DNA from 3 places in the Streptomyces sp. NBC_01428 genome. Region 1 is predicted to be linked to each of the others. Evidence: riboswitches for the same ligand, from Rfam matches in the RefSeq annotation. Region 1 holds a riboswitch; each other region holds the start of a gene.
What was found. A riboswitch is a leader RNA that binds a small molecule or an ion and turns the genes downstream of it on or off. The one in region 1 is predicted to bind cobalamin.
Positions count from the first base shown of each region.

Region 2: it holds a riboswitch for cobalamin, as region 1 does, so the genes downstream of both, OG406_RS30335 (cobalamin biosynthesis protein) here and metE (5-methyltetrahydropteroyltriglutamate--homocysteine S-methyltransferase) in region 1, are expected to answer to the same signal.
Region 3: it holds a riboswitch for cobalamin, as region 1 does, so the genes downstream of both, OG406_RS14605 (ribonucleoside-diphosphate reductase subunit alpha) here and metE (5-methyltetrahydropteroyltriglutamate--homocysteine S-methyltransferase) in region 1, are expected to answer to the same signal.

Region 1 is NZ_CP109499.1:909,751-912,006, forward strand. It holds gene OG406_RS03970 (GDSL-type esterase/lipase family protein) at 1-427, shown strand, start outside; cobalamin riboswitch at 589-807, shown strand; gene metE (5-methyltetrahydropteroyltriglutamate--homocysteine S-methyltransferase) at 970-2,256, shown strand, end outside.
Region 2 is NZ_CP109499.1:7,011,412-7,013,667, forward strand. It holds gene OG406_RS30330 (cobyric acid synthase) at 1-424, opposite strand, end outside; gene OG406_RS30335 (cobalamin biosynthesis protein) at 421-1,392, opposite strand; cobalamin riboswitch at 1,500-1,640, opposite strand; gene OG406_RS30340 (hypothetical protein) at 1,776-1,994, opposite strand; gene OG406_RS30345 (inorganic phosphate transporter) at 2,015-2,256, opposite strand, start outside.
Region 3 is NZ_CP109499.1:3,407,098-3,409,353, reverse strand. It holds gene OG406_RS14605 (ribonucleoside-diphosphate reductase subunit alpha) at 1-806, opposite strand, end outside; cobalamin riboswitch at 942-1,081, opposite strand; gene mctP (monocarboxylate uptake permease MctP) at 1,376-2,256, opposite strand, start outside.

The sequences.
Region 1 (2,256 bases):
GCCCGCCGTGCACGGCTTCCTGGACACCGTCCGCGAGGGCCACCCCACCGCACCGCTGCTGGTCGTCTCCCCCATCCTGTGCCCGATCCACGAGGACACGCCCGGCCCGAGCATGCCGGACCTCACGGCGCTGAGCAGCGGACGACTGCGGTTCCGCGCCGCCGGCGACCCCGCCGAGCGCGCGAGCGGAAAACTGACGCTCCAGATCATCCGTGCCGAACTCGCCGGGATCGTGGAACAGCGGGCCGCCGAGGACCCGAACCTGTACTACCTCGACGGACGGGAGCTGTACGGAGAGGCCGACGCCGTCGAACTCCCGCTGCCCGACGCGCTCCACCCCGACGCCGCCACCCACCGTCGTATCGGCGAACGGTTCGCGAAACTCGCCTTCGACGGCACCCGGGGCTTCCCCGGGCCCTCCGCCTGAAGTACGGGACCAGGCGCGGACCCGACCACATCACCCGGGCGCGTCACCAGGGCCGTCCGCCGCCCTCCGTACACCGGTTGACGTGCTCCGATCCCCACCCGGGGGTCTCGTACGACCATCCGGGATGTGGGCGTTCTCCCCAGCACGGCGTCCGTCCGCATAGGGTGACGTCCGCAGCTGGTTCGCCCCGTCCGCCAGACGGGATGCGTCGTAAGAGGGAACCCGGTGGGAATCCGGGACTGCCCCGCAGCGGTGAGCGGGAACGACCGCCGTCATACGCACTGGGCCCGGCCGGGTCTGGGAAGCGACGGCCAGTAGGTGACCTCCGTCCGGAGGGCGTGCCCGCGAGTCCGAAGACCTGCCCGCTGCCCGTGCGCGACCCATCGCGCGCGGACATCCCGGTGACCTCGTGGGCGGGTCGGCGTACATACCTGGCGGCACGGCCGCGCTCCGGCGCGCCACGTCCTCCCGCCCGGTGCGTCACCCTTCGCGCTCACGGCTCCCATCGGGATCCAAGGAGACATCTCGCGAAGGAGATTTCCGTGACCACGAAGACCGCAGCCGCGGCAGCACGGGCCACCGTGTACGGCTACCCCCGCCAGGGTCCGAACCGGGAACTGAAGAAGGCGATCGAGGGCTACTGGAAGGGCCGCGTCAGCGCCGACGCCCTCCGTGCCACCGCCGCCGAACTGCGCAGCTCCACCTGGCGGCAGCTCGCCGAAGCCGGCATCGACGAAGTACCGACCGGCGACTTCTCGTACTACGACCACGTCCTGGACACCAGCGTCATGGTCGGCGCCGTCCCCGAGCGTCACCGGGAGGCCGTCGCCGCCGACACCCTCGACGGATTCTTCGCGATGGCCCGCGGCACCCAGGACGTGGCGCCGCTGGAGATGACCAAGTGGTTCGACACGAACTACCACTACCTGGTACCCGAGTTGGGCCCGGACACCGTCTTCACCACCGACTCGTCCAAGCAGGTCGCCGAACTCAAGGAGGCCCTGGCGCTCGGACTGTCGGCCCGTCCGGTCCTGGTCGGCCCCATCACCTATCTGCTCCTCGCCAAGCCCGCCCCGGGTGTGTCCGCGGACTTCGACCCGCTGACCCTCCTGGACCGGCTGCTGCCGGTCTACACCGAGGTGCTCGCCGACCTGCGTGCCGCCGGTGCCCAGTGGGTCCAGCTCGACGAACCCGCTCTCGTCCAGGACCGTACGAACGCCGAACTGAACGCCGCCGAGCGCGCCTACCGGGCTCTCGGGGCTCTCACCGACCGTCCGAAGCTGCTCGTCGCGTCGTACTTCGACCGGCTCGGCGAGGCCCTGCCCGTTCTCGCCAAGGCTCCGGTCGAGGGACTCGCCCTCGACTTCACCGACGCGGCGGCCGCGAACCTGGACGCGCTCGCCGCCGTCGGCGGTCTGCCGGGCAAGCGGCTCGTCGCCGGGGTCGTCAACGGCCGCAACATCTGGGTCAACGACCTGGAGAAGTCACTCGCCACGCTGGGCACCCTGCTGGGTCTGGCCGGGCAGGTCGACGTGGCCGCGTCCTGCTCGCTGCTGCACGTACCGCTGGACTCCGCCGTCGAGCGCGACATCGAACCGCAGGTCCTGCGCTGGCTCGCCTTCGCCCGCCAGAAGACCGCCGAGATCGTCACGCTCGCCCGGGGGCTCTCGCACGGCACGGACGCCATCGCGACCGAGCTCGCCGCCAACCGGGCCGATCTCGCCGCCCGCGCGGGCTCGGCGCTCACCCACGACCCAGCCGTGCGCGCCCGTGCCGCCGCCGTCACGGCCACCGACTCCCGCCGCTCGCAGCCCTACGCCGAACGGACC
Region 2 (2,256 bases), 6.1 Mb from region 1:
GCAACTGCTCCAGACAGTCGAGAACCGTTCCGAGCAGTGCCTCCCGGTGGCCCCCGACGGACTCCCCGCCGGAGGACGCGGCGGCCGACAGCGGATTCCCGGGCGCCCCGAAGAACCCGCGGGCGCTCATCTCGCCCACCGGCCTGCCCATCAGGACGACCTGGCTGCTGCGGTCGCTGCCCGGCTTGAGCAGCACGGGGTTCATCAGCGCCGTCGGCTCCACGCGGGCGGCCTGCGCCTGCATGGCCTGCGCCCGTCCGATCTCGGCGCCCTCCCGCGTGACGAACGAGTTCAGGGACATGTTCTGCGCCTTGAACGGCGCGACCTTCACACCCCGGCGCACCAGCCACCGGCAGATCCCGGCGGTCACGACGCTCTTGCCCGCGTCGGAGGTGGTCCCGGCGATCAACAGCCCGCCGCTCATACGGTGCGTCCCCCTCTGGCCGGCTGCCCGGTCGGTCTCCCTGTCAGCAGGACACGCGCGGCGGCACTCACGCCGAGCGCCAGCCAGCCGACGCGACGGGAGAGCCGTACGGCCCGCTCGATGTCGGCGACCCGGACAGGGCGCCCGGCGTCGTTGAGCACGGGCCGGTGCTCGACCCGGCCTCCGTACGAGAGGGGCCCGCCGAGCCGTACGCCGAGGGCACCGGCGAAGGAGGCCTCCACCGGCCCGGCGTTGGGGCTCGGATGCCTGCGCGCGTCGGCCCGCCAGGCCCGGACGGCGCCCCGCGGGTCGGGCCCGGCCACGCTCGCGAGGACGGCGGTCAGCCGGGCTCCGGGCCAGCCGGCGACGTCGTCGAGGCGCGCCGAAGCCCAGCCGTAGCGGCGGTACTTGGGGGACTTGTGCCCGACCATCGCGTCGAGCGTGTTCACGGCGCGGAAGGCGACCAGACCGGGCACGCCGGCGGCGGCGCCCCAGACCAGGGCGCCGACCACCGCGTCGGAGGTGTTCTCGGCGACCGACTCGACGACGGCCCGGGCGATCCCGTCGGCGTCCAGCGCCTGCGGGTCGCGTCCGCACAGATGCGGCAGCCGCTCCCGGGCGACGTCGATGTCCCCGGCCGCGAGCGCGCCGCCGACGGCCCGTGCCTCACGGCCGAGGGAGGTGCCCCCGACGACGGCCCAGGTGGCGGCGGCGGTCAGGGCGACGGACCCGGTGCCCGAGGAACGCAGGGCACGGCCGGCGAGCGCGGCGAGGCCGGTGGCACCGCCCACGCACACGGCTGTGTGCAGCGCGCCCCACCCGCGGTGGTCGCGCCACAGGGTCCGCTCGACGGCCCCGGCCGCCCGCCCGAACGCGGCGACCGGATGCGCCCGGCGGGGATCGCCGAGCAGCAGGTCGCCGAGGAGGCCGGCGGCGGCGCCGTACGCGAAGACGCGATCGGCCCGCACGGGGTCAGCCCGCCGTGGGGTGCGGCAGAACTCTCACGGACAACGGGACCGGCAACGGGCAGCCGCGCATGGCGATATGTCCTCACTCAGGGTGTCCACGCCCTGGTTCGACGAGACCGGCGGCGAGAGTTCCTGGCTCCCGGGGAGTTTCCTCCCCGATGACAGTGGCGGGACCGCGCCGGATTCGCACCGGCTTCCTCTCATGCCGCCGTACTTGGCTCCGGCAGTCCACCACGGGGTGAGAAGGGCCGTCAACTTGCTGTTGACCTGCGGAGGGAGAGTGTGCGAAGGCCCACACAGCAGTGGGGTGCGGGACGGAGATCCGTCCCGCACCCCACGTGAAGTGCTGCCCGGGAACGGCCTGTTCGGGGCCGTTCGTCCGGTTACTTGCTCATGATGAGAGAGATGCCGTACGCGACCGCCGCGGCGCAGGCCGCGAAGCAGACGTAGGCGCCGGTGGCCGCCGCGACGGCGGAACCGCCCTGGGCCGACTCCTTCTTGGAGAGGCCGGCGACGCCGAGGGTGAAGAGGCCGACGAGGACGACGGTGGCTCCGAGACTGACCCCGAAGACGGACCCGAGGGCTGACCAGTCGATGTGCATGCTGTTTCTTCCTTCGGTTGTCAGGCCACGCGCGACGGCGCCGACGACGGGTTCGCCGTGGGCTCGGCGGGTGCGGGGATGGTGGCCGTGAGTTCCTCGGCCACGGTGCCGGCCGGGGGCGGGGTGACGGCGGCGATGGCCGTGGTGACCACCCCGGCGGGCTCGTCGGCGTTCACGTTGGTGTGGTCGATGACCTCGCGGCGCGAGCGGCGCCAGATCGCGAAGCTGGAGGCGACCAGGAAGACGGCGACGAGCGTGGTGC
Region 3 (2,256 bases), 2.5 Mb from region 1:
AGCGAACCGCGCGACCGGATGCGGGAGTACGACAGACCGATGCCGCCGGCGTGCTTCGACAGCCGGGCGACCTGGTGGTAGCGGTCGTAGATGGAGTCCAGCTCGTCCTGCGGGGAGTCGAGGAGGTAGCAGGACGACATCTGCGGGTGCCGCGTACCGGAGTTGAAGAGCGTGGGGGAGGACGGGAGGTAGTCGAGCCGGCTCATGAGCCCGTAGAGCGCGGAGACTTCGTCGACGGCGCGTGCCGTGTCGTCCTCGGCGAGGCCGGAGGCGACCCGCAGCATGAAGTGCTGGGGCGTCTCGACGACCTTGCGGGTGATGGGGTGGCGGAGCAGGTAACGGCTGTGCAGCGTACGGAGACCGAAGTAGCCGAAGCGGTCGTCGCCGGCCGTGTCGATCATCGCGTCGAGCCGGGCGGTGTGCAGCCGGACGAAGTCGGCGGTGCGGTCGGCGACCAGTCCCTCGCGGTGGCCGACGGCGACCGACTCGGAGAAGGTCGTGACGCCCTGGGACCTGGCCTCGGCGGCGATGCTGATGGTGAGCAGCCGGGCGGCGAGCCGGGAGTAGACCGGGTCCTCGGAGATGAGTCCGGCGGCCGCCTCCGTGGCCAGTTCGCGCAGTTCGGCCTCGTCGGCGCGGGCGGACCGGCCACGCAGCGCCGCGGCGGCGACCCGGCCGGGGTCGGCGTCGGCGAGGTCGGCGGTGAGGTCGGTCAGGGTCCGCAGCAGCGCGGCTCCGGGGCCGTCGGTCTCCACCGGGGCCTGGTGCTCGGTCACTGAAGCCGGATCTGCTGGCGCGATGGTCACGTGGGGCTCTCCCTCGCTCGGCACGGGGCCTGTCGGGGAGCACGGGGGCACACGGAAGCGCTTCTGGGCAGCCAGCGCACCGCGTCCACCGGCCCATTCCGCGAGGCCCGGACGTCGTCGGCACCCGGGCCGGGTGGCCGGGGTGCGCTGTCGGCAGGTCCTCGGACTGAGACGTGTGCGAGCACGTCCAATACACGAACACGCACAAGTACACCGTTGCGGGACAGTTCCGGATTCGCACCGGATTCCCCTGCGACGACAGCGAGCACGAGCATACATCTTGTGCCGGGCTCAGGGAGCACCCCCACATGTTGTGTCGTGTCGGTGCCGGAGAGCGCTACGGAGCGTGCCGGAGGGTCAACTCGTAGGTGAGCGGCCGGAGGTCGCCGGGCTCCGGACGCGCCGCCCACGCCGTCGCCGCACGGCCCCGTGACGCCGCCCGGCTCCCCGGTGCGGGCGCGCGGGCGGGGCCGTCGGACGGACACGGCGACGGGCCGCCGGATGCCCTCTCCGGCGGCCCGTGTCCGTGCGCGTCGCGCCCGCCCTGTTTCCAGGGCGGGCGCGTCGGGTCAGTGGCTCGCGTCCGCCGTGGCCGGCGGGAGTTCGGTCGCGACCCCGGCGTCGCCCGCGTCGGCCGTGTAGTCCTCGGGCGAGGTCTCGTCGATGCCGTCCGGCGCCTTCAGCGCCCGCAGGACGAAGGTGAGGACGACGGAGACGACCACGTTCATGACGAACGCCGTGAGGCCGATGTAGCCGATCTCCCCGATGCCGGGGATCTCCTTGGAGCTGCCGCCGAAGTGCTTCTGGGTCGGCGAGGCCACCCCGTAGGCGGCGAGCGTCCCGTAGACCATGCCGACCGCCCAGCCGCCCAGCAGCGCCCAGCGGTGGAACCAGCGCGTGAACAGGCCGCCGACCAGCGCGGGGAAGGTCTGCAGGATCCAGATGCCGCCCAGCAGCTGGAAGTTGATCGCGACGGTCTTGTCCATCGTCAGGACGAAGACCAGCGCGCCCACCTTCACCAGCAGCGAGACGATCTTGGAGACCCGGGTCTCCTCCTTCGGCGTCGCGTCCGGCTTGATGAAGTCCTTGTAGATGTTGCGGGTGAAGAGGTTCGCGGCCGCGATCGACATGATGGCCGCCGGGACGAGGGCCCCGATGCCGATGGCGGCGAAGGCCACGCCCGCGAACCAGTCCGGGAACATGGTCTCGAAGAGCTGCGGGATGGCGAGCTGGCCGTTCTGCACCTTCACGCCGGCCGCGATGGCCATGAACCCGAGCAGGGCGAGCAGCCCCAGCATCAGCGAGTACAGGGGCAGGATGGTCGTGTTGCGGCGGATCACCTCGCGGCTGCGGCTGGACAGCGTCGCGGTGATGGAGTGCGGATACATGAACAGCGCCAGCGCCGAGCCCAGCGCGAGCGTGGCGTAGGTCCACTGGCCCGCCGCGGGCG